2 regions of the Clostridium sp. DL-VIII genome follow, and region 2 is predicted to be linked to the other one. Evidence: a T-box and tRNA genes for the amino acid it is inferred to sense, from the RefSeq annotation. Region 2 holds a T-box; the other holds one or more tRNA genes.

Region 1 (12,118 bases), 2.5 Mb from region 2:
TGATTATGCAGCTAATATTGAAAAGGCATCATCTCCTGCTGAAAAAGAAGAGAGACAGGAGTTAATGGAAGTAGAAAAGATAGCAACTCCTAATAGTAGAGGAATAGAAGAGGTATCAGAATTCTTAAATATATCACCTAAAAAAACAGTTAAAGCTCTATTATATAATGTTGATGGAAAGATTGTTGCTGTATTTGTGAGAGGAGATAGAGAGGTTAATGAAGTTAAGGTTGCAAATGCTTCAAATGCTTCTGGAGATATAGAAATGGCTTCTCGTGAAGAATATATAAAGGCAACTGGATGTGATATCGGGTTTGCGGGACCTGTAGGAATAAAGGCAGATTTAATATTGGTAGATGAAGAAGTTACAAATATGTACAATTTTGTAGCAGGAGCAAATGAAACAGGATATCACTTAAAAAATTTAAATTATAAAAGAGATTTTGAAGGAACAATCGGAGATTTTAGAAATGTAACTGAGGGTCAAAAATGTCCAGTTTGTGGGGGAAAGGTTACTATTGCAAGAGGAACCGAAGTTGGCCATATATTTAAACTTGGAACAAAATATTCAGAAGCAATGAATGCTAAATTTATAGATGAAGATGGTAAAGAAAAACCATTCATAATGGGATGCTATGGAATTGGTGTTACAAGAACAATGGCATCTATAATTGAACAACATCATGATGAAAATGGAATAATATGGCCATTGTCAGTTGCTCCATACCATGTTTCAGTAATTCCTGTAAATGTCAAAGACGAAGAACAAACAAGGATAGCAAATGAACTTTATGAAGAATTAATCAATATGGGCATAGAAGCTCTTTTAGATGATAGAAATGAGAGAGCTGGAGTGAAGTTTAAAGATTCGGAATTGATGGGTATACCAATGAGAGTAACTGTAGGAAAGAAAATCAATGATGGAGAAGTTGAATTTAAACTTAGAGATAGTGAAATGGAAGTAATCAAAATAAGTGATGTTTGTAATATAATAAAGGGTGAATTTGAAAAGAATGATATCAAACTAAGATAATTTTAGGAGGTCAGATGATGAGGATATATAATACTTTAACTAAGCAAAAAGAAGAATTTATCCCTATTACTTCAGGTGAGGTAAAAATGTATGTCTGCGGACCTACTGTCTATAATTTTTTTCATATAGGTAATGGAAGAACGTTTATTGTTTTTGATACAATTAGAAGATATTTAGAGTATAGAGGATACAAGGTTACTTTTATTCAAAACTTTACTGACATAGATGATAAGATGATTAATAAAGCTAATGATGAAGGTATTACAGTAAAGGAGCTTGGAGATAAATATATAAAAGAATATTATCAAGATGCAGATGCACTTAAGATTGAAAGAGCTACTGTTAATCCTAGAGCCACAGAGTATATTAATGACATAATAAAGTTCATCGAGCAGCTTATTAAAAATGGATTTGCATATGAAATAGATGGAGATGTCTATTATAGTACAAAAAAATTTACTAACTATGGAAAACTAGGTGGTCAAAACTTGGATGACCTTCAAGTGGGTGCTAGAATATCCGTTGATGAGAGAAAAAGAGATCCAATGGATTTTGCAGTCTGGAAAGCGAAGAAACCTGGGGAACCAGCATGGGAAAGTCCTTGGGGACTTGGAAGACCAGGATGGCACATAGAATGTTCATGTATGGCTAAAAAGCTTTTAGGAGACACAATTGATATTCACGCAGGTGGAATGGATTTAAAGTTCCCACATCATGAAAATGAAATAGCTCAAAGTGAAGCGGTTACTGGTAAGCCTTTTGCTCATTATTGGATGCATGCAGCATTTGTTAATGTGGATAACAAGAAAATGTCAAAGTCATTAAACAACTTTTTTACTGCTAGAGAAATTCTTGAAGAATATGATGCAGATGCTATTAGGTTTTTAATGCTATCAGGGCATTATAGAATTCAAATAAATTTCACAAAAGAATTATTGGACTCAGCAAAATCATCAATAGAACGATTATATAATTGCATAAATAATCTCGAAAATTTAAAAAATGAAGTTAGTAAGAAAACATTGGATGATAAGGAAAGAGAGTATTTAAAATCTTTGGATAAATATAGAGAAAACTTCATTGAAAAAATGGATGATGATTTTAATACTGCAGATGCTATTTCAGTACTATTTGATTTGGCTAAAGACCTTAATAACAATATTAATATTAGTTCATCTTCAGAATTGTGTGAAAAGGCAGAAGCTTTAATGAGGGAATTAGCGAATCCACTTGGAATTCTTCAAAATCATATGGAGAAGGACTTGGAGAGTGAAATTCAGGAGCTTATTGATAAGAGGCAGCAAGCAAGAAAAGATAGAGATTTTGCGTTAGCTGATAAGATTAGAGACGATTTAAAGAGTAGAAATATAGTTTTAGAAGATACACCTCAAGGAGTTAGATGGAAAAAGATTGATTAATTAAAATAAGGGCTGCGAGTTTGCAGCCCTTATTTAAAAGGAGAATTATAATGTTAAACGACTTAAGAATAAGAGAATTTTCAAAAGAAGAAGCAAGAATGCTAAATCCACTTCAGTTGGCATTAATAGGAGATGGAGTGTTTGAAGTCTTTATTAGAAATTTTATTTTAATGAAAAACACGGCATTATCTGCCAATAAAGTGCATGTTAAGGCTATTGGATATGTTAAGGCGAAGAGTCAGGCGTGTATAATGCATGAAATAGAAGAACTATTAGAAGAGGAAGAAGAGGCTATTTATAAAAGAGGGAGAAATGCTAAGTCGCCTACAGTTCCTAAGAATGCAGATGTAAGAGATTACAGGATGGCAACAGGTTTTGAAGCATTAGTAGGATATTTATATTTAATAGGAAATAAAGAGAGATTAGAATTTATATTTAAGAAAAGTATTGAAGTTATTAAATAGTCCGATAATTATGACAAGGAGGAATTGTAATGCAAGGGAAAACATTTAATTCAAAAAGCCGATTCAGTAAATCTGAAAAAAAGGAAGATAAATTTGAAGTGAAAAATGGCAATGATAACAAGAAAAGTAATAAAGATGAAAAAGGAAATACTGAAGTGCAGGAAAGAGAAGATATAGTTATTGGAAGGAATGCGGTAATTGAAGCGTTAAAAGGAGATAGAACTATTGAAACCTTATACATAGCAAATGGCAAATTAGAGGGATCCATAAATGCAATTGTTAGCCTAGCAAAAGAGAAGAGAATTATACTTAAAGAAGTAGATAAAAGAAAGCTTGATTTAATGTGTGGGGGAGAAAATCATCAAGGGGTAATAGCAAAGGTAAGTCCTTATAAATATTCAGAAGTATCCGATATTTTAGATTTAGCAGAAGAAAGAAATGAAGCACCATTTATTGTTATATTAGATGAGGTTGAAGATCCTCATAATTTGGGCTCTATTGTGAGAACTGCTGAATTATTTGGAGTTCATGGAATAATAATCCCTAAAAGAAGGAGCGCTTCTGTAAGTACCACTGTATACAAATCTTCAGTTGGTGCGATAGAGCATGTAAAAATAGCAAAAGTAACAAATTTAAATTCAACAATAGAGGAATTAAAACAAAAAGGTATTTGGGTTTACGGAGCGGATATAAGAGCAAAAGAGTATAGTTATCAGATAGATTTTAGTGGTCCTTGTGCAGTTATAATTGGAAATGAAGGGCGTGGGATTTCTAAGTTAACAGTGCAGAAATGCGACAAATTAATAAAAATACCGATGGTAGGAAAGATTAACTCTTTGAATGCTTCAGTAGCTGGTGGTATAATTATGTATGAGGTTTTAAAAGGACGATTAAAATAGAAAGAGGTATATAGTGAAAACTATTTTTGTGGATGGATATAATGTTATAAATAGCTGGCCGGATTTAAAGCGAAATAAAGACTCTAGTTTCGAAGGAGCACGGCAAACGTTGATAGATAAATTACATAATTATGGTGTTTTCAAAGCTTGTAATATAATTGTAGTATTTGATGCACATAAAGTTGCTGGAAGCCTTGAAAAGAAAGAGGAAGTAAATAAGCATGTATCGGTGGTCTTTACAAAAGATGGAGAGACTGCAGACAGTTATATTGAAAAGAAGGTAAATGCTTTAGGCCGGAAGTACGAAATAGTTGTTGTTACATCGGATAATTTAGAACAACAAACTGTTTTTCAGCGTGGTGCAGTTAGAATGTCCTCCATAGAGTTTTATAATGAGATTTTAAAAGTAGAAAAGTCTATAAGGATTAAAACAGATAAAAATAGAAGTTCACATAAAAATAGTATTGGTGATAATTTAGATGATGATATAGCCAAGGTGTTGGAAGAAATTAGAAGAGGCAAGTAAATCCGGTTGACGAATTTAATTTTACTAAGGTATAATTGTTTAAATAAGTAGTCAGTTTAATGCAGAAGAGAGTTGAGAGTAAGCAATTGAAAGTTTTTTTGGATTTCAAGGATAAATCAGACGAAAAAATTGTTGAGGAAGCTAAGAATGGGAATAACAGAGCACAGGAATATTTGATTTCTAAATATGAGAATTTTGTAAAGTCAAAGGCTAAGTCATACTTTTTAATTGGAGCAGACAAGGAAGATATTTATCAAGAAGGAATGATAGGTTTGTATAAGGCTATCAGAGATTTTAATTCTGAAAAATCTACATCTTTTAAAGCCTTTGCAGAAATATGTGTGATTAGACAAATTATAACTGCAATAAAAACAGCTACTAGACAAAAGCATATTCCATTAAATACTTATGTGTCTTTAAATAAGCCAATATATGAAGAAGAATCTGAACGAACTCTGTTAGATGTATTAGCAGGACTTAAAATTTCAGATCCAGAAGAGTTAATGATAAGTAAAGAGCAAATGGATTATATTGAGGAAAAGATTTCAAAGGTATTATCTGATTTAGAGTTAGAAGTGCTTACATCGTATTTAGATGGCAAATCATATCAGGAAATTGCAAGTGATTTGGAAAGGCATTCGAAGTCTATTGATAATGCATTGCAAAGAGTTAAAAGAAAATTAGAAAAATGCCTTGATTTAAAGTGAAAATGCATATTGACAAATAAAAAGAATAATAGTAAACTTTATAATTGGTATATCAAAGAACATAACAAATTTTGAACGCTCACATAGCTCAGTCGGTAGAGCGTCACCTTGGTAAGGTGGAGGTCGTCGGTTCAATCCCGATTGTGAGCTCCAAATAATAAAAATAAAAAACACTAGGCCAAGTTTATTACAAGATAATAAAGGGAGGAAAATTATAATGGCAAAAGCAAAGTATGAAAGAAGTAAGCCACACGTTAATATTGGAACAATAGGTCATGTAGACCATGGTAAGACAACATTAACAGCAGCAATCACAACAGTATTAGCAAATAAAGGATTTGCAGAAGCATTTAACTATGCAGATATTGATAAGGCTCCAGAAGAAAAAGAAAGAGGAATCACAATCAATACAGCGCACGTTGAATATCAAACAGAAAACAGACATTATGCGCACGTTGACTGTCCAGGGCATGCTGACTATGTTAAGAACATGATTACAGGAGCAGCACAAATGGATGGAGCAATCTTAGTTGTATCAGCAGCAGATGGTCCAATGCCACAAACAAGAGAACATATACTATTAGGATCAAGAGTAGGAATCCAATATATAGTAGTATTCTTAAATAAAGCAGATATGGTAGATGATCCAGAATTATTAGAATTAGTTGAAATGGAAGTAAGAGAATTATTAAGTGAATATGACTTCCCAGGAGATGATATTCCAGTAATAACAGGATCAGCATTAAAAGCATTAGAAAACCCAACAGATGAAGAAGCAATTAAGCCAATAATGGACTTAATGGAAGCAGTAGATAGCTATATCCCAACTCCAGAAAGAGCAACAGATAAAGCATTCTTAATGCCAATCGAAGATGTCTTCACAATTACAGGAAGAGGAACAGTTGCAACAGGAAGAGTTGAAGCTGGAGTACTTCATGTAGGAGACGAAGTAGAAATCGTTGGATTAACAGAAGAAAAGAAGAAGGTTGTAGTAACTGGAATCGAAATGTTCAGAAAGTTATTGGACGAAGCGCAAGCAGGAGATAATATCGGAGCATTATTAAGAGGTGTACAAAGAGCAGATATCGAAAGAGGTCAAGTATTAGCAGTGCCAAATTCAGTACATCCACACACTAAGTTTGTAGGTCAAGTATACGTACTTAAAAAAGAAGAAGGTGGAAGACATACACCATTCTTTGATGGATATAGACCACAATTCTATTTCAGAACAACAGACGTTACAGGATCAATCAAATTACCAGATGGAATGGAAATGGTAATGCCTGGAGATCATATCGACATGAATGTTGAATTAATCACGCCAATAGCAATGGATGAAGGATTAAGATTCGCTATCAGAGAAGGTGGAAGAACTGTAGGTTCTGGAGTTGTTACTAAGATAGTAGAATAATAAAAGTTTAATGTATGGGACTAAGTTTATTAACTTAGTCCTATTTAAAGGATAATTGACAACTTAAATATTCTATGATATTGTATAAAAGTGACATTTTAAGCTATGCAAATTAGTAAAGAATAAGAAATTAAATTTCTTGTTTAATATATATGAAAAAAACTGGAGGTGCACAATCATGAGAACAAAAGTAACTTTAGCATGCACAGAGTGTAAACAAAGAAATTATGATTCAATGAAAAACAAAAAAAATGATCCAGATAGATTAGAAATGAAAAAGTATTGTAAATTCTGTAAAAAGCACACTCTTCATAGAGAAACTAAATAATCAGCTGCTGTAATGACATATAGTTATTAAAAATAAGGATGTGAAGATATGTCAGTAAAAGATAATGTGAAAACTGAAAAAGCTGTTAAAGGTAATGGCTTAGTTAGTTTTTTTAAAGATGTTAAGGCAGAGATAAAAAAAATAACTTGGCCTTCAAAAGATGAGACGAAAAAAGCTTTTGTTGCAGTTATGGTATTCACACTAATGTATACTATATTAGTTGGTGGAATGGATTCTATTTTCGAGAAACTCCTCCAAGCGATTTTAAAATTGAAGTAAAAGGGAGGTTTGGTGATTTATTAATATCACCTGATAAGTATGAGCGATAGAGCAAGATGGTATGTGGTACATACATATTCTGGATATGAAAATAAAGTTAAAGCGAATTTAGAAAAAGCAATAGAAAATAGAAATCTTCAATCATTAATCCATGATATACAAGTACCCATGGAAGAAGTAATTGAAGAGAAAGATGGTAAACAAAAGGTCTCATTAAAGAAAAAATTTCCTGGATATGTGCTTGTAAAAATGCTAATGGGTGATGAAGCATGGTACGTCGTTAGAAATACAAGAGGTGTAACAGGTTTTGTCGGCCCGGGATCTAAACCAGTGCCCCTTTCGGATGAAGAAGTTGAATCAATGGGTGTGTTAGAAACACCAGTTGATATTGATTTAGAGATAGGGGAAAGCATTAGAATTATCTCAGGTCCATTAAGAGATTCAGTAGCTATGATACAAGAGATAATTTTAGAGAAACGTAAAGTGAAAGCTTTAGTGGATATGTTTGGTAGAGAAACTCTTGCCGAACTAGACTTTAATCAAGTTGAAAAATTGGTTTAATTATAAATAAACTAATTTTAATTAAGTGGGAGAACTAAAAAGTTCGTATATACCACAGTAATAGGAGGAATAACAAAAATGGCTAAGAAAGTAACTGGAATGATTAAACTTCAACTTCAAGCAGGTAAGGCAACACCAGCTCCACCTGTAGGTCCAGCTTTAGGTCAACATGGTGTAAACATAATGGGATTCTGTAAGGAGTTCAACGCAAAAACTGCAAATCAAGCTGGTTTAATAATACCAGTAGTTATTACAGTTTATCAAGATAGGTCTTTTAGCTTCATACTAAAGACTCCTCCAGCTGCAGTTCTAATTAAAAAGGAATTAGGATTAGAAAGTGGTTCTGGAGTGCCTAATAAGACAAAGGTTGGTAAGTTAACTCAAGATCAACTTAGAAAGATCGCTGAAACTAAAATGCCAGACTTAAATGCTGCAAATGTTGAATCAGCAATGAGAATGATTGCAGGAACAGCTAGAAGTATGGGAGTAACTATTGAAGAGTAATTCGTAAAAAATAAGTGGGAGGTCAAAACCGTTAACACCACAGAGGAGGCAAATTATGGGAAAAAAATACATTGAAAGTGCAAAGCTTATAGATAAGAGTGCATTATATAATCCAGTAGAAGCATTAGAACTTACATTAAAGACTGCAAAGGCAAACTTTGATGAAACTGTTGAATTACATGTAAGACTTGGTGTAGATCCAAGACATGCAGATCAACAAGTAAGAGGAGCAGTTGTATTACCAAACGGAACAGGTAAAACAGTTAGAGTGCTTGTATTTGCTAAAGGAGATAAAGCTACAGAAGCACAACAAGCAGGAGCAGATTTTGTTGGAGCAGAAGAATTAGTTCAAAAGATCCAAACAGAAAATTGGTTTGAATATGATGTAGTTGTTGCAACACCAGATATGATGGGAGTTGTAGGTAGAATTGGTAGAGTATTAGGACCTAAGGGATTAATGCCAAATCCAAAATCAGGAACAGTAACATTTGATGTTGCTAAAGCAATTGAAGAAATTAAAGCTGGTAAAGTTGAATATAGAGTAGATAAAACAGCTATAGTTCACTGCCCAATTGGTAAGAAATCATTTGGAACTGAAAAGTTAAAGGAGAACTTCGTTGCGTTAATGGATGCTTTAATTAAAGCAAAGCCAGCAGCAGCTAAGGGTCAATACTTAAAATCAGTATCAGTTTCAAGCACAATGGGACCTGGTGCAAAGGTTAATCCTACAAAAGTTTTAGATTAATATTGACTTAAGTAAGATTAAGTAGTATAATACTTAATGTTGTGAAAAGAGAATATTATTTCCGTAGACAGTGGGTGCGAAAGCGTAAAGATATACTACCCGCCTAGGTGAGTTATAATAGATGTTATTATAGACCTTTCCATGTCTGCGGAAGGTCTTTTTTAATAGAAAGAAGCAGTTTTAAACTGTGAGGAGGTGGACTACAGTAATGAATAAAAACAGAGAACTTAAAGAAGCAAAAGTTGCTGAAATTAAGGAAAAGCTAGAAAAGTCAAAAACTATTGTTCTTAGTAAGTATCAAGGTTTAACTGTAGAAGAAGATACTACACTTAGAAAAAATCTAAGAGAAGCTGGAGTTGAGTATAAGGTATATAAAAATACTTTAGTTACTTTAGCAGCTAAAGAATTAGGTTTAGATGGTTTAGTAGAATATTTAGAAGGACCTGTGTCTATTGCATTTGGTTATGAAGATGTAACAGTACCAGCAAGAGTTTTAAATGATTTTGCTAAGGACCATAAAAAATTAGAATTAAAAGCAGGTGTTGTAGAAGGAGAAATCTACGATGTAGATAAGATTAAACAACTTGCTACAATACCATCAAAAGAAGTTCTTATTGCAAAACTTCTTGGAAGTATCAAGTCTCCAATATCAAGCTTTGCACGTGTATTAAGTGCTATTGCTGATAGTAAGGAAACTGGATCTGCAGAATAATTAAGAAAAAATGAAAAATTAAGAAAAAATTTCGGAGGTGCTATAAAAATGACAAGAGAAGATATAATTCAAGCAATAAAAGAAATGAGTGTTTTAGATTTAAATGAATTAGTAAAGGCTTGTGAAGAAGAATTTGGAGTAAGTGCTGCTGCTGCTGTTGTAGCTGGAGGAGCTGTAGCTGGAGGAGCTGCTGCTGCTGAAGAAAAGACTGAATTCGACGTAGTATTAGCAAGTGCTGGAGATAACAAGATTAAAGTTATCAAAGCAGTTAGAGAAATAACTGGATTAGGATTAAAAGAAGCTAAGGAAATAGTTGATGGAGCTCCTAAGACATTAAAAGAAGCTGTTTCTAAAGAAGAAGCTGAAGATATGAAAGCTAAATTAGCTGAAGTTGGAGCAACTGCAGAAGTTAAATAGTTTGTTTTTATTGAAAGGTGCTTGTAAAAAGCACCTTTTTTAAACTACATTTATGAAGCTATATAAAATATTTGTTGATAGATAAGTATTTTATATAGCTTTATAAATGAAAAGAATTCTGTAATAATATTTATTGACAATAAAAATTCTATATGATATTATAATATAATGTATTATTGACTATAGGATATTATATATTTATAGTTGAAAAAAGAGTATAGTCTGGTGAATAATGGTTATACTATAAAAAGACGCTGTCCGAAAGCAAAAGTCCTTAGGGAAAGTATGCTTTTGGCTATTTTAGTTTATTTTATACTAAGGGGTGAAAATTCATGGTACATCCTGTCCAAGTTGGAAAAAGAACAAGAATGAGTTTTGGTAAGGTTAATGATGTTACCGAAATGCCGAATTTAATTGAGGTACAATTAGATTCATATGAATGGTTTTTAAGAGAAGGGTTGCATGAAGTATTTGATGATATTAATCCTATCACAAACTTCACAGGAAATTTAGTACTAGAGTTCGTAGATTATAAGCTTGATATGGAAAATATCAAGTATTCTGTCGAAGAATGTAAGGAAAGAGATGCAACTTATGCGGCACCATTGAAAGTTTCAATTAGATTACAAAATAATGAAACTGGTGAAATTAAAGAACAAGAAGTGTTTATGGGAGATTTCCCATTGATGACAGAGCAAGGTACCTTTGTAATTAATGGTGCTGAAAGAGTTATAGTAAGTCAATTAGTAAGATCTCCAGGAGTATATTATAATTACTCTATAGACAAGAGTGGTAAAAAGTTATATTCATCAACTGTAATTCCTAATAGAGGTGCATGGTTAGAATACGAAACAGATTCTAACGATGTAATTTATGTAAGGATCGATAAAACTAGAAAGTTATCAATTACTATTTTAGCAAGAGCCATGGGATTGGGCAGTGATCAAGAACTGTTGGATTTCTTTGGCGAAGAAGAAAGATTTAGAGCTTCAATAGAAAAGGATAATACTAAGACTAAAGAAGAAGCATTACTTGAAATATATAAGAGATTAAGACCAGGGGAACCACCAACAGTCGATAGTGCTATATCTTTAATCGATACATTATTCTTTGATGCAAAAAGATACGATTTATCTAGAGTTGGTAGATATAAATTTAATAAAAAACTTGCGTTAAATTTACGAATCGCTAATCAAATAGCTGCATCTGACATAGTTAATCCACAAACTGGTGAAATTATGGTGGAAAAAGGACAAAAAATAAGCAGATTGATGGCTGAAGATATTCAAAATGCAGGTATTAAATCAGTTGATGTATTAGTTGAAGACAAAGTTGTAAGAGTTATTAGTAACAATTTTGTAGACTTAAAGAAGCAAGTTTCTTTTGATGTTTCAGATTTGAAAGTAAAGGAATTAGTTCATTATCCTACATTAAGAGAAATATTAGATAATTTTTCAGATGAAGAAACTATTAAAGAGGAAATAAAGAAAAATATCAGTAGACTTATTCCGAAACATATTATCAAAGATGATATATTTGCTACTATAAGCTATGAATTAGGTTTAGCTTATGGAATAGGTTATGTTGATGATATAGATCACTTAGGAAATAGAAGATTAAGATCTGTAGGAGAATTACTACAAAATCAATTTAGAATTGGTTTATCTAGAATGGAAAGAGTAGTTAAGGAAAGAATGACTATTCAGGACCAAGAAGCAATAACTCCTCAAATGTTAATTAACATAAGACCAGTAGCAGCGGCTATTAAAGAATTCTTTGGTAGTTCGCAATTATCGCAATTCATGGATCAAACTAATCCTTTGTCAGAATTAACACATAAAAGAAGATTATCTGCCTTAGGGCCAGGAGGTCTTTCTAGAGAAAGAGCTGGTTTCGAAGTTAGAGACGTTCACCATTCTCATTATGGTAGAATGTGTCCAATTGAAACACCTGAAGGTCCAAATATAGGACTTATTAATTCATTAGCAACTTTTGCAAAAGTTAATGAGTATGGGTTTATTGAAACACCATATAGAATTGTAGATAAAGAAAATGCAAGAGCTACAGAGGAAATAAGATATTTCACTGCAGATGAAGAAGATCAATGTCTGATT
Region 2 (12,118 bases):
TCTCAGCAATTTGTGTCGTATCAATCATTTGTACTTCAATATTATTTACAACAGAACTCATTTCAGTTATTATTCCCCGAATCTCATTAGCAGACTGTGAAGATTGCTCTGCTAATTTTCTTACTTCATCAGCAACTACGGCAAAACCTTTCCCTGATTCTCCTGCTCTTGCTGCTTCTATTGCTGCATTTAAAGCTAATAGATTAGTTTGTTCAGAAATTTCTGTTATTGAAGATGTAATATTCCCTATAGATTCGGATTTATCTGCTAATTTTTTTATGTATGCTGCGACATTTTGTATAGCTTGATAATTATTGTTAAATTCTTCATTTAATTCTTTTGCAGAACTGATTCCTAATTCATTTTTCTCTTTAGTTTGTTCAGTATATTTATTAATTTTACTTATATTTATATTCATTGTATCCAAACTTTTCTCTAACATTGAAAATTTATTCATTATTGTCTCCATATCATTAGCTTGTTCTCCTGTACCATGAGCAAGTTCCTCCATTGCTTTACTTACATTCTGACTTGCTAAAATCAGTTCATCTATCTGATTACTTGTATCCTTGTTAGTGCTTTGTACTGTTCCAATCATATTTTTTACTCTGTCAATAAGTGTACAATTTTTATACATCATATCATTAAATTGCCTTGCTATACCTCCAAACTGGTCTTGACGTTTCAAAAATCTCTCTTCCAATTTAGCTGTAAAATCCCCAGTTGAAACAATTTCCATAACTTCAGTTAAATTATATAAAGGCTTAGTAATAGATCCCGAGATAAATAATGCAGCTAATATACTAATAGCAAACATCAATATTCCTAGTATTAGAAAAATAGTATTCTGTGTCATTATATCGGCAAAAGCAATGTCATAAGGAATAGTCGTTAAAATCCCCCAATTAAGATTTGGAATAGATGAATAAACTGCCAATAACTTCTGGTTATTGTAACTATAAATATTTTGACCGCTTTTTCCTACAGCAGCATCTTTTACTGGTGAAAAATCCTTATATATAGAGGTATTATTGAAGTCTGTCCAGTCCTTATGTGCAATTACTATTCCATTGCTATCCACTATAAAAGTATTAGCATTTTCATTTTTTTGTGTATCTTCTATAACGTTACTTAATGTATTCACGTCAATAGTGGCAGTTATGCAGCCTACAATATTTGTACCTACCTTAACAGGTACACTGTAATAAAATTCTAATGGCTTATTATTAACTTCCGAAATTTTTACACTTGAATATTGTGATTTTCCAGACATTGCACTAGTAAAATACTCATCTTTAGAAACATTCTTATAAATACCTGAAGTATTATAAAGAATATGGCCTTTTACATCAGCAATTAGTATACCATTTATAAATGAATTAGACCTTGCACCTTGAATTAGGATACTTTGTATTCTGTCTACATCCATTGTTTTGATACTTGGATTATCTGCTATTGATTGAATTTGAATTTGAACTTGGTTAAGATTAAGATTTATATTATCATTTATTCTTCCTATCGTCTGCTCATTTGAACTATATACACTATCTTTAATTAAGTTCGAAGAATTTATACTGCTATATGTACCAATACAGATAAGAGGCACAAGGACAAGAAGTATAAAAATAATAAGCAACAGTGCCTTAAAATCTTTTTTTACATTTAATGAACGTATATTTAATAATTTTATTCGTTTATTAACCTGTAAATCATGTTTATCTTTAAATTTCATAACTTTAGCTCCCCATTTTTTAATTTTTATCTGTTAAAAATTTATTATATTCACCCTTTGTTGCCGGAACCTTTAAGTTTCCTGATATTATCTGTGCTTTAATATTATCAACTTCATTTAAAATATCTTTTGGAACAAGTTTATCGCTTGTTGGTGCTATATCAACTCCACCTTCTGCTAAGCCATATTCTATTGTAGCTCCACCATTCCATTTTCCTTCTTTTAAATCTTTTGCTGTATTATATATAGCAGTATCAACTCTTTTCATCGCTGAAGTTATAACATTATTAGGTGCAGAAATACTTTGATCAGAGTCCACCCCTATACAATACTTATTCATTTCTTTAGCACATTCTATAAGTCCATCTCCAGTTGATCCTGATGCATGAAATATTATATCAGCTCCTGCATTGTACATTTTTGTAGCAATCTCTTTTCCTTTTACTGGATCAGAAAATGAATTTGCATATTCACTTATAATTTGACAGTTTGGATTTGCATATTTCACTCCTGCCATATAGCCTGATTCAAATCTCTCTATTACAGGACTCTCTATTCCTCCAATAAAGCCAACTTGATTAGTCTTAGTCATTTTTCCCGCTATGTAACCTACTAGAAAGGAACTTTCATTTTCCTTAAAAGTTACTCCCAATACATTTGAAGGCGTTTCATCTCCATAAGTATTATCTATTATGGCATATCTCTGATTCTGATGTTTTTTAGCTTCTTCTGTAATAGGATCTGCCATCATAAATCCAATTCCCCATACTAAATCATTTTTCCTATCAGAAAAAGTTTCTAAATTTTTAATATAATCATTAGTATCCTTAGTTTCAATATAATTTGCTTTTATACCTAAATCATTTTGTGCTTTTTGAAGGCCTTCCCAAGCAGATTGATTAAATGAATGGTCAGTAATTCCACCAATATCTGTTACTATCCCAATATTAAGTGGATCTGAATTAGCATTTCCTTGAAAATCTAAATCCTTTTGAGTATTTCCCCTTGAGCATCCTATCAAAAAAATAGAAATGCATAAAATAATTAATAAAGCTATTTTAGGCTCAACACTAAAAACTGTGCTTGACATAAAATAATTATAAAATTAAATGAAAAATGCATTCAAATTCCTGTATTCTATAAGTGACTAATCCAATAGAATTGAAGGAGTTTAAATGCAATTACAGGATATCACTAATATATTAAATTTACAAGGAATAAATGTTATCAATTTTATCTATGGTTTTGAAGATAGAATTTGTATTGAAATCCAACCTACAGAATATACTCAACCTTGTCCGTGCTGTAAGAGTTTTAAAATAATAAGACGAGGCTCATCTGGAATTAGAAGAGTAAGGCATCTTCCTATATTTCAAAACGAGGTAATATTAAAGGTTCCTAAAATAAGAATGTCCTGTAAGGATTGTAATGCCTCTTTTTCATGGCAATATTCATTCCTGACTGGAAAGAGTCGTTATACTAATGAATTTCAAGAGTTTATTGCAACTAAAGTACCAGGAGCAACGGTTATTCACTGTGCTAGAACATTGAAAATACCATATTCTACAGTTGAAAGAATATATAAAAATTATATTGACTATGTTGTTCCACAATTGCAAGCAAAAGTTATATTAGAAAGTTCTAACACTAACAAGCTTATACTTGGAATGGATGATTTTGCTATAAGGAAAGGACATAGTTATAATACTGGAATTCATGACCTTCGTAACGGAACATTACTTGAAATAATTCCAGGAAGAAAACTTGAAGAGCTTAGAAGTCATAAGACTGTAAATCCAGAACTTTTTGAGCTCCGACCTTTTGCTATAGTAATGGATTTGGCTCCATATTATCACACATTTGCAAAAGAAGTATACCCAGATGCTATACGTATTGCGGATAGGTTTCATGTTAATAGCTATGCTATGGAAGCTCTTAGAGGCGTAAGAAAACGCATAAGTTGTGATTTAACTCCTGCGGCACGGACAGTATTGAAAAGAAATAAATCAGTACTTGAAAAACGGAATGAATATCTTACATCAAAAGAGGTTGAGATGCTCCAGCAGTTGTTGTCATTATCACCTGACCTAAAAGCAGTATATGAGTGGAAAGAGGAACTTATTGAGTGGTATGACTGTTGTTCAAGTGTTATACAGGCAACAAATGTATTTGATAAATGGTGTAAAAAAGGACATTCACTAAATATACCTGAGGTAGAACGTGCTTTGGTTACTTTTGAAAACTGGAGACAAGAAATAATTAACTATCATCATTGTAGATATACCAATGCCGCTGTTGAAGGTAGAAACGGTAAAATTAAAGCAATTCAACGCAGACACTATTTTACAAGGAATAAAGACTACTACAAAGGAAGAATTTTATTAGAATGTAATAACCATTTCTTGACAGCTTAAGCTGTCAAGAACATATTTTGATGTTGAGCCCTATTTTAGATCTGATTTTTTTCATTTTGCTTATCTCCAATCCAATTCATTAATTAATATAGACCAATACTGTTTCACCAAATAATTAATACTATAACTATTTCAGAGCAATTAATATCACTCATGTGATATACTTACAGTATGATTTATATCATAATTTATTAATACTTTGGTTTTTTTAGCGAAATTTGTATTATCTATATTATAATAATCTTTTGTAATATTTCACTTTATAATCAGGTAAAGTTTTAGTTAAAATAGCTAGTTAAAGAAGCAATTAATTTATCTTCCTTTTCCCATACCACTAGACTTTGAGATTTAAATTTCTTATATTTTTGCACAAAAAAACCTTCCTGGGCTATAAAGCTTCAGAAAGGCTTAATTTATCTCTATATCTAATTTCTATTTTTTAGAAAGGTTTTATAATCCTCATAGTTTCTCTTTAAAAGATTTGGAGTATCAAGACCATAAGGACAATGAGCTTTACAATTACCACACTCTATACAGTCTTCAATTTTCTTCATCTTAGCCTGTCCTTCTTCTGAAAGATGTCCTGCTGATGGAGAACGGCGAAGAAGCAACGACATTCTTGCACAGTTATTAATTTCTATACCTGCTGGACAAGGCATACAGTAACCACAGCCACGGCAAAATTCACCTGCAAGTTCTTTTCTTTCACTTTCAATATATTCCTTAATCTCACCTGTCATTACAGGAGGATTTTCTATATAAGAAATAAATTCATCAAGTTCTTTTTCTCTTTGAATTCCCCAAATAGGCAATGTATTATCAAACTTAGCAAGATATGCATAAGCCACCTCACTTCTTGTAATAAGCCCTCCTGCTAAAGCTTTCATACAAATGTATCCAACATTTTTCTCCTTACATAACTTTACTAGATCCTCTTCCTTTTTATCCGCAAGATAGCTGAATGGGAATTGTAAAGTATCGTAAAGTCCTGATTCAACGGCTTCTATGGCTACTGGAAGCCTATGATTTGTGATACCTATAAAACGAATTTTTCCTTGCTTTTTTGCTTCTAACATTGCTTCATAAAGTCCTGTTCCATCATTTGGCTTTGGACAAAAATTTGGATTGTGAAATTGATAAATATCAATATAATCTGTTTTGAGCATTTCAAGGCTCTTTTCTAAATCACTCCAAAAGCCTTCTACTATAGTAGATGGTGTCTTTGTCGCAAGAATTATTTTATCCCTTACATCACTTAAAGCAAGACCTATTTTATATTCACTATCAGTATAACTTCTTGCTGAATCAAAAAAATTAATACCATTATCATAAGCTTTTCTGAGTAGCTTTACTGCTTCCTCACTCGAAACACGTTGAACTGGAAGAGCACCAAAGCCATTTCTGTTTACTGTAATTTCTGTTCTTCCTAATGTGACATTTACCACATTACCATCACCTTTCTTATATTTCCTAAATACTATTTTTCCTTATTTGCCTTTATGTTAGAAAAAAGATTTCAACCATAATTGTAAATTTTTAATTACGACGTATATATTATAATACTTAAAGTTAACTCTATGTCAAATTTTTGAATAAACTTCCATGCTAAAAAAGAACAATTAAAGCTTTACTTTGCTTTTATTGTTCTTCTTTATAGTAAATTATATAGTAATCTTGTTGAAATTACTATAATTTCTTATTTATCACTTCATCACTAATTCTTTGTATTAATTTCTCTAGTTCTAAGATTCCCTCATCTCCATTTTTTCTGCTTCGCAATGAAATCTTATTTTCTGCCTCTTCTTTCTCGCCAACAACTATTATATAAGGAACTCTCTCATTTCTAGCTTCTCTTATCTTATAACCTATCTTTTCATCTCTATAATCCACTTCAACTCTTATTTCTGCATCACTTAGCTGCTTCTTTATTTTCTCTGAATAATCATTGAATTTATTTGATATTGGAAGTACTTTTACCTGAACTGGAGCTAACCATGTTGGAAACTTTCCTGCAAAGTGTTCTATTAATATTCCCATAAATCTTTCTATACTTCCAAATATAACCCTATGGATTACTATAGGTCTATGCTTTTCTCCATCGCTTCCAATATAATCTAATTCAAATCTTTGAGGAAGCTGAAAATCTAATTGAATTGTTCCACATTGCCATGTCCTGCCTATGCTATCTTCAAGATGGAAGTCTATTTTAGGTCCATAGAAGGCTCCATCCCCTTCATTTATTTTGTAATCCAGGCTCAATTCATCTAACGCACCCTTTAACGAGTTCTCTGCAAGCTCCCAATCCTCATCACTTCCCATTGAATCCTCTGGCCTTGTAGAAAGTTCAAGACTGTATTTAAATCCAAACTTTGAATACACCTTGTCTATAAGCTCTATGACACCTTTTATCTCTGATTTTATCTGATTTGGTAGCATAAATATATGCGCATCATCTTGTGTAAAGGCTCTTACTCTCATAAGTCCATGTAATGCCCCTGAAAGTTCATGTCTATGGACCCTTCCAAGTTCCCCAACTCTCATTGGAAAATCCCTATAAGAGTGTGCTTCTGACTTATACACCAACATTCCGCCTGGACAATTCATAGGTTTTAAAGCAAATTCTTCTTCATCAATCATTGAAGTATACATATTCTCTTTATAATGATACCAATGCCCTGAAGTTTCCCATAATTTTTTATTAAGCATTATTGGTGTTTCTATCTCTATATATCCCGCTTCATAATGTAATTTTCTCCAAAAATCAATTAAAGTATTTTTTAGAATTACTCCTTTAGGAAGCATAAATGGAAAGCCTGGTCCCTCATCAGCAAAAGTAAATAATCTTAATTCTTTTCCTAATTTTCTATGATCTCTCTTTTTTGCTTCTTCTAAATTGTGCAAATGAGTTTCCAATAATGTTTTATTGGAAAATGCAACACCATATATTCTTTGAAGCATTTTATTTTTTTCATTTCCTCTCCAATATGCCCCCGCAATGCTTATTAATTTAAAAGCTTTTAAATATTTTGTAGAAGGAATATGAGGTCCTCTGCAAAGATCAATATAATCTCCCTGCTTATATAAAGATATTTTTTCACCTTCTGGAAGATCTAGAATTAACTCTACTTTATAGTTTTCTCCTTTTTCCTCCATTAACTTTATTGCCTCTTCTCTTGAAACATCAATTCTCTCAAAACTTAAATTTTCACTTATTATTTTGTTCATTTCCGCTTCAATCTTACTTAGGTCTTCTGCAGATAATGAATTTTCTATATCAAAATCATAATAAAAACCATTTTCTATTGATGGGCCTATAGCAAGTTTTGCATTTTTATAAAGTCTTTTAACTGCCTGAGCCATAATATGCGAAGTAGAATGTCTTATTACTTCAACTGCTTTTTCATCGTCATAAGTTAAAATATTTACCTCATCATTGTCTTTTAATATATAACTTAAATCAACTAAAGTTCCATTTACTTCCCCTACTATTGCAACTTTAGCTAAATTTTTACTGATTAAACCTGCAAGTTCATAAATGCTTGAGTCTTCTGAAATTTCCTTTATTGATCCATCTTTAAGTTTTATATTCATCATAACTAATTACCTCCTTTTACTAAACTAATTTATTTGTTATATAAACATTCTTAATTTTTTGTACAAAAAAAGCATTCATCCCAAGCCTTGGGACGAATGCATAATATCCGTGGTTCCACCCAAATTGAATTAAAATAATCCAATTCATCTCTATAATTTTTAACGATTTCCACCGATGACTTTTCACAAAATTTTGATAATCAGCCATAGCTCCAGGGTAGTTTTTCTTATAGTCATATTTAGGAATGCTTACAGCCTTTTGACACTCCATCTCTGAAAACTGTATTCTATAATACTTTTCCCTCTCATTGCTCAATTAATATTTAATTTTAGGCACATAGAAAAATGCAATGGATTAAAATTAACTTATTATTTTTTGAATGTGCCTTTAAGAGTTTCGTGCACTTTCCTCTTATTTGAAAATAATATTAGCACTTTTTCAATCAATTGTAAATATCAAATATATATTTATAAGTTACTAAGCAATGTACTCTTCATCATTTTTTAAACTATTGTGATGTTTTTTCCTCTAGCATCAGAGAAAACTGTAATATGAAACTCTCAATGGGTTGGATAAAAAGTAGTTACCGCACTCTTAATCCTGATGCAGAAAATTTTATTAATATCATAAAAGAAATAATCAAAAGAAGCATTTGATCATTTTTCTATTCTTCATAACAAATAATAGGAGTTCCAGCTTCTATATTCTCAAAAACTTTCTTGGCTAAATATAGTGGAGCATTTACACATCCATGAGATCCATTGATCTTATATATATCTCCACCAAAAGAATATCTCCAACTTGCATCATGTATACCTATATTTCCGTTAAACGGCATCCAATAGCTTACTTTTGTTTCATAATTTTCTCCATTTAATGTTGATCCTTTTTCTTTGTAATTAAGCATATAAACTCCAAGCTTAGTAGGATTTCCTCTATTAGGGTTACCTGTTACTATGTCACCTTGAGTTATAAGCTTCCCTTCCTTATAAAACCATAAATGCTGCCTTGTCAGATTAATTTCTACATAAGTTTTTCCTATATCATCTTCATCTCTATATAAAGCCTTTTGAGTATATATCGGTTCTTTTTGAAGTATATCCCCATGTTTTATGTTTTCTAATAGTGATTTTGTTTCAGAGACACAATTAATTTTCCAACCATAAAATCCACCCTTAACTTCTACTATTTTATTTATAGACGCTTTAAACTTTCTTGTTATACCAACTGTGTCATATTTTTTGCTTAAGTTTTTCAAGTATTCATTAACTGCTTTTTCGTTTATTTCTACATCTAAGTTATCATCAACGCCAAGCCACCCATTTATTATACTTCCATCCAGAACTTCACTCTTATTTCCAAATATATAGGTTATCTTTGTCGATGTATACTTGTTTAGCAAATTAATAGCTTCCATAGTCTTATTAGAAGTAGTAGTGTATTTAGGATTTTCATAACAAAGATTCTCATCTAAATTTAATTTTGTTTTTCCTTGCGATATACTCATTTTTATAACCTCATTTAGCTTGTCCTTATATATTTTGTTCCCATATACCTCTTTAACTACTTCATATAAACCACTTGAGTATTTAAAGCTCACATTTTGTGGTTCTATAATCTCCTTATTCAAACAATTTAATTGATTTATTTTATTTTCCAGATTATCTTTATTATAAAAAAATAAATCATCTTCATAATAATCTTGTTCCTTTAATAATGAGCTTATCCATTTATATGAACTTTGAAGTTTATTGATTTTAGAAAGATCATTTTTTTCATTATATTGTAATCCTATATCTTGTCCTAATATTTCTTCTGTTTCTCCATCTCTTTCTATTAACTGTAACTTATAATTTTCAATGTAATTTTTAATTATATCACTTACATCCTCATGTGCTTTTAATGATACATTTACTCCATTTATTACTGTATTAAAAAAGTAATGATTAACAAAATATAATGAAATAAGTAAATAAATTAGTACCATTGAAGATATCAGAATAATAATTTTTCCTGTATGATAGTTTTTTAAAGGCTTTTTTATATTAATATTCTTCATATAGATTTACATCCTTTACTAAAACATAAATATATTAATTAATTTATGATATGCTTATATTTTCAGAATATTCTCCAAATTTTCTAATTCTATGTTTCTATAATTTATTTAATAAAAATATGTTACAAATTTGTAATTTGGTAACGTTTTATTTCCTTTATATTGATTTTCTTGTATTTATAGGTTGTTTTTGTAATAAGCAATGGCTATTATACTGTATATACTCATTAGATTTTACTGTTTACCTATATGAAATAGTTATTTTCTAATGTAAATTATTTTTTAAATTACAAGGAGGAATAATTATGAACAAAGACACAACAATATCAGAAACTGAAAATTTAAAATTTAAAACAAACATTAAAAATGCCGATTTAAAAAACTACGAAAATAGCACTTCATATTCTGGAGTTTTCGAAGATGTTGAAGTTGCTATTAATAAAGCTATAACTGCACAAAAGGAATTTTCTCTTTATTATACAAAGGAACAAAGAGAAAAAATATTAACTGAAATAAGGAAGGCAACATTAAAAAACAAAAAAATTTTAGCTAAAATGATTTTAGACGAAACACATATGGGAAGATATGAAGATAAGATATTAAAACATGAATTAGTGGCTAAATATACTCCTGGTATAGAAGATTTAACTACTACAGCCTGGTCAGGAGATAATGGACTTACAGTAGTTGAAATGGCTCCGTATGGTGTTATAGGCGCAATAACCCCTTCTACTAATCCAACTGAAACTGTTATCTGCAACAGCATAGGAATGATAGCTGCTGGAAACGCTGTAGTTTTTAATGGACATCCCAGTGCAAAAAAATGTGTTGCTTTTGCTGTCGATATGATAAATAAAGCTATTGTTTCATGTGGAGGTCCTAAGAATCTAATAACAGCTGTAAAAAATCCAACCATGGAATCCTTAGATGCAATTATAAAACACCCAGAAATAAAACTTTTATGCGGAACTGGCGGTCCTGGAATGGTAAAAACTCTCTTAAATTCTGGTAAAAAAGCTATAGGGGCTGGTGCTGGAAATCCTCCAGTTATTGTAGATGATACTGCTGACATTGAAAAAGCCGGAAAAAATATCATTGAAGGCTGCTCTTTTGATAATAACTTACCTTGTATTGCTGAAAAAGAAGTATTTGTTTTTGACAATGTTGCAGATAATTTAATAGATAATATGTTAAAAAATAATGCTGTAATTATAAATAAAGATAAAATAACAAAACTATTGAATTTAATATTACAGAAAAATAATGAAACTCAAGAATATAACATAAATAAAAAATGGGTTGGAAAAGATGCAAAATTATTCTTAAATGAGATAGATGTTGAAGCTCCTTCAAGTGTTAGATGTATAATCTGCGAAGTAGAGCCAGATCATCCTTTTGTAATGACAGAACTTATGATGCCAATACTACCCATCGTGAGAGTCAAAAATATAGATGATGCTATACAATATGCAAAAATAGCAGAACAAAGCAGAAAACATAGTGCCTATATTTATTCCAAAAACATAGATAACTTAAATAGATTTGAGAAAGAAATAGACACTACTATCTTTGTAAAAAATGCAAAATCCTTTGCTGGAGTAGGTTATAATGCTGAAGGATTTACAACTTTCACTATTGCCGGCTGTACTGGTGAAGGTATAACCTCTGCAAGAAACTTCACACGTCAAAGAAGATGTGTGTTAGCCGGTTAACTTCATTCTTGAATTTACAAGTTTATTTATGAGATCACAGAAAAATATTCAGAAAGGAGTTGCTAAAATGAGCAAAATAACTAAATTAATAAATTTAAAGAACTTATTTAAAGATGGCATGACAATTATGGTTGGCGGCTTCTTAAATTGCGGAACACCAGAAAATATTATAGATTTTCTAGTTAACTTAAACATTAAAAATCTAACTGTTATATGCAACGATACAGCTTTTCCAGATAAGGGTATTGGTAAACTTATTGTAAATGGTCAGGTCTCTAAAGTAATTGCTTCCCATATTGGAACAAATCCTGAAACCGGAAAAAAAATGACTTCTGGTGAACTCGAAGTTGAGCTTTCTCCTCAGGGAACTTTAATAGAAAGAATTCGTGCAGGTGGTTCTGGCCTTGGAGGTGTATTAACGCCAACTGGGGTAGACACTATTGTAGAAAAAGGTAAGCAGAAAGTTAATGTTAACGGCAAAAAATATTTGCTAGAACTTCCATTATCAGCTGATATCTCATTAATAAAAGGTAGTATAGTAGATGAATTTGGAAACACCTTCTATAGAGCCGCTGCAAAAAACTTCAATCCATACATGGCAATGGC

What was found. The T-box of region 2 lies ahead of thrS (threonine--tRNA ligase). A T-box ahead of a tRNA ligase gene usually reads a tRNA of that ligase, here a tRNA-Thr.
Region 1: it has a tRNA-Thr gene. The T-box ahead of thrS (threonine--tRNA ligase) is inferred to sense a tRNA for this amino acid. The anticodon was not compared.

What each region holds. Positions count from the first base shown of each region.
Region 1 is NZ_CM001240.1:428,120-440,237, forward strand. It holds gene CDLVIII_RS02025 (proline--tRNA ligase) at 1-1,033, shown strand, start outside; gene cysS (cysteine--tRNA ligase) at 1,051-2,451, shown strand; gene CDLVIII_RS02035 (ribonuclease III domain-containing protein) at 2,502-2,915, shown strand; gene rlmB (23S rRNA (guanosine(2251)-2'-O)-methyltransferase RlmB) at 2,945-3,814, shown strand; gene CDLVIII_RS02045 (NYN domain-containing protein) at 3,828-4,340, shown strand; gene sigH (RNA polymerase sporulation sigma factor SigH) at 4,400-5,047, shown strand; tRNA gene CDLVIII_RS02055 (tRNA-Thr) at 5,125-5,200, shown strand; gene tuf (elongation factor Tu) at 5,265-6,458, shown strand; gene rpmG (50S ribosomal protein L33) at 6,637-6,786, shown strand; gene secE (preprotein translocase subunit SecE) at 6,835-7,065, shown strand; gene nusG (transcription termination/antitermination protein NusG) at 7,105-7,626, shown strand; gene rplK (50S ribosomal protein L11) at 7,705-8,130, shown strand; gene rplA (50S ribosomal protein L1) at 8,186-8,875, shown strand; ribosomal protein L10 leader region at 8,919-9,047, shown strand; gene rplJ (50S ribosomal protein L10) at 9,084-9,587, shown strand; gene rplL (50S ribosomal protein L7/L12) at 9,636-10,004, shown strand; gene rpoB (DNA-directed RNA polymerase subunit beta) at 10,337-12,118, shown strand, end outside.
Region 2 is NZ_CM001240.1:4,442,558-4,454,675, forward strand. It holds gene CDLVIII_RS20415 (methyl-accepting chemotaxis protein) at 1-1,732, opposite strand, end outside; gene CDLVIII_RS20420 (BMP family ABC transporter substrate-binding protein) at 1,752-2,822, opposite strand; gene CDLVIII_RS20425 (ISL3 family transposase) at 2,908-4,146, shown strand; gene CDLVIII_RS20430 (aldo/keto reductase) at 4,572-5,591, opposite strand; gene thrS (threonine--tRNA ligase) at 5,833-7,740, opposite strand; T-box leader at 7,826-8,058, opposite strand; gene CDLVIII_RS20445 (L,D-transpeptidase family protein) at 8,406-9,800, opposite strand; gene CDLVIII_RS20450 (aldehyde dehydrogenase family protein) at 10,106-11,512, shown strand; gene CDLVIII_RS20455 (3-oxoacid CoA-transferase subunit A) at 11,580-12,118, shown strand, end outside.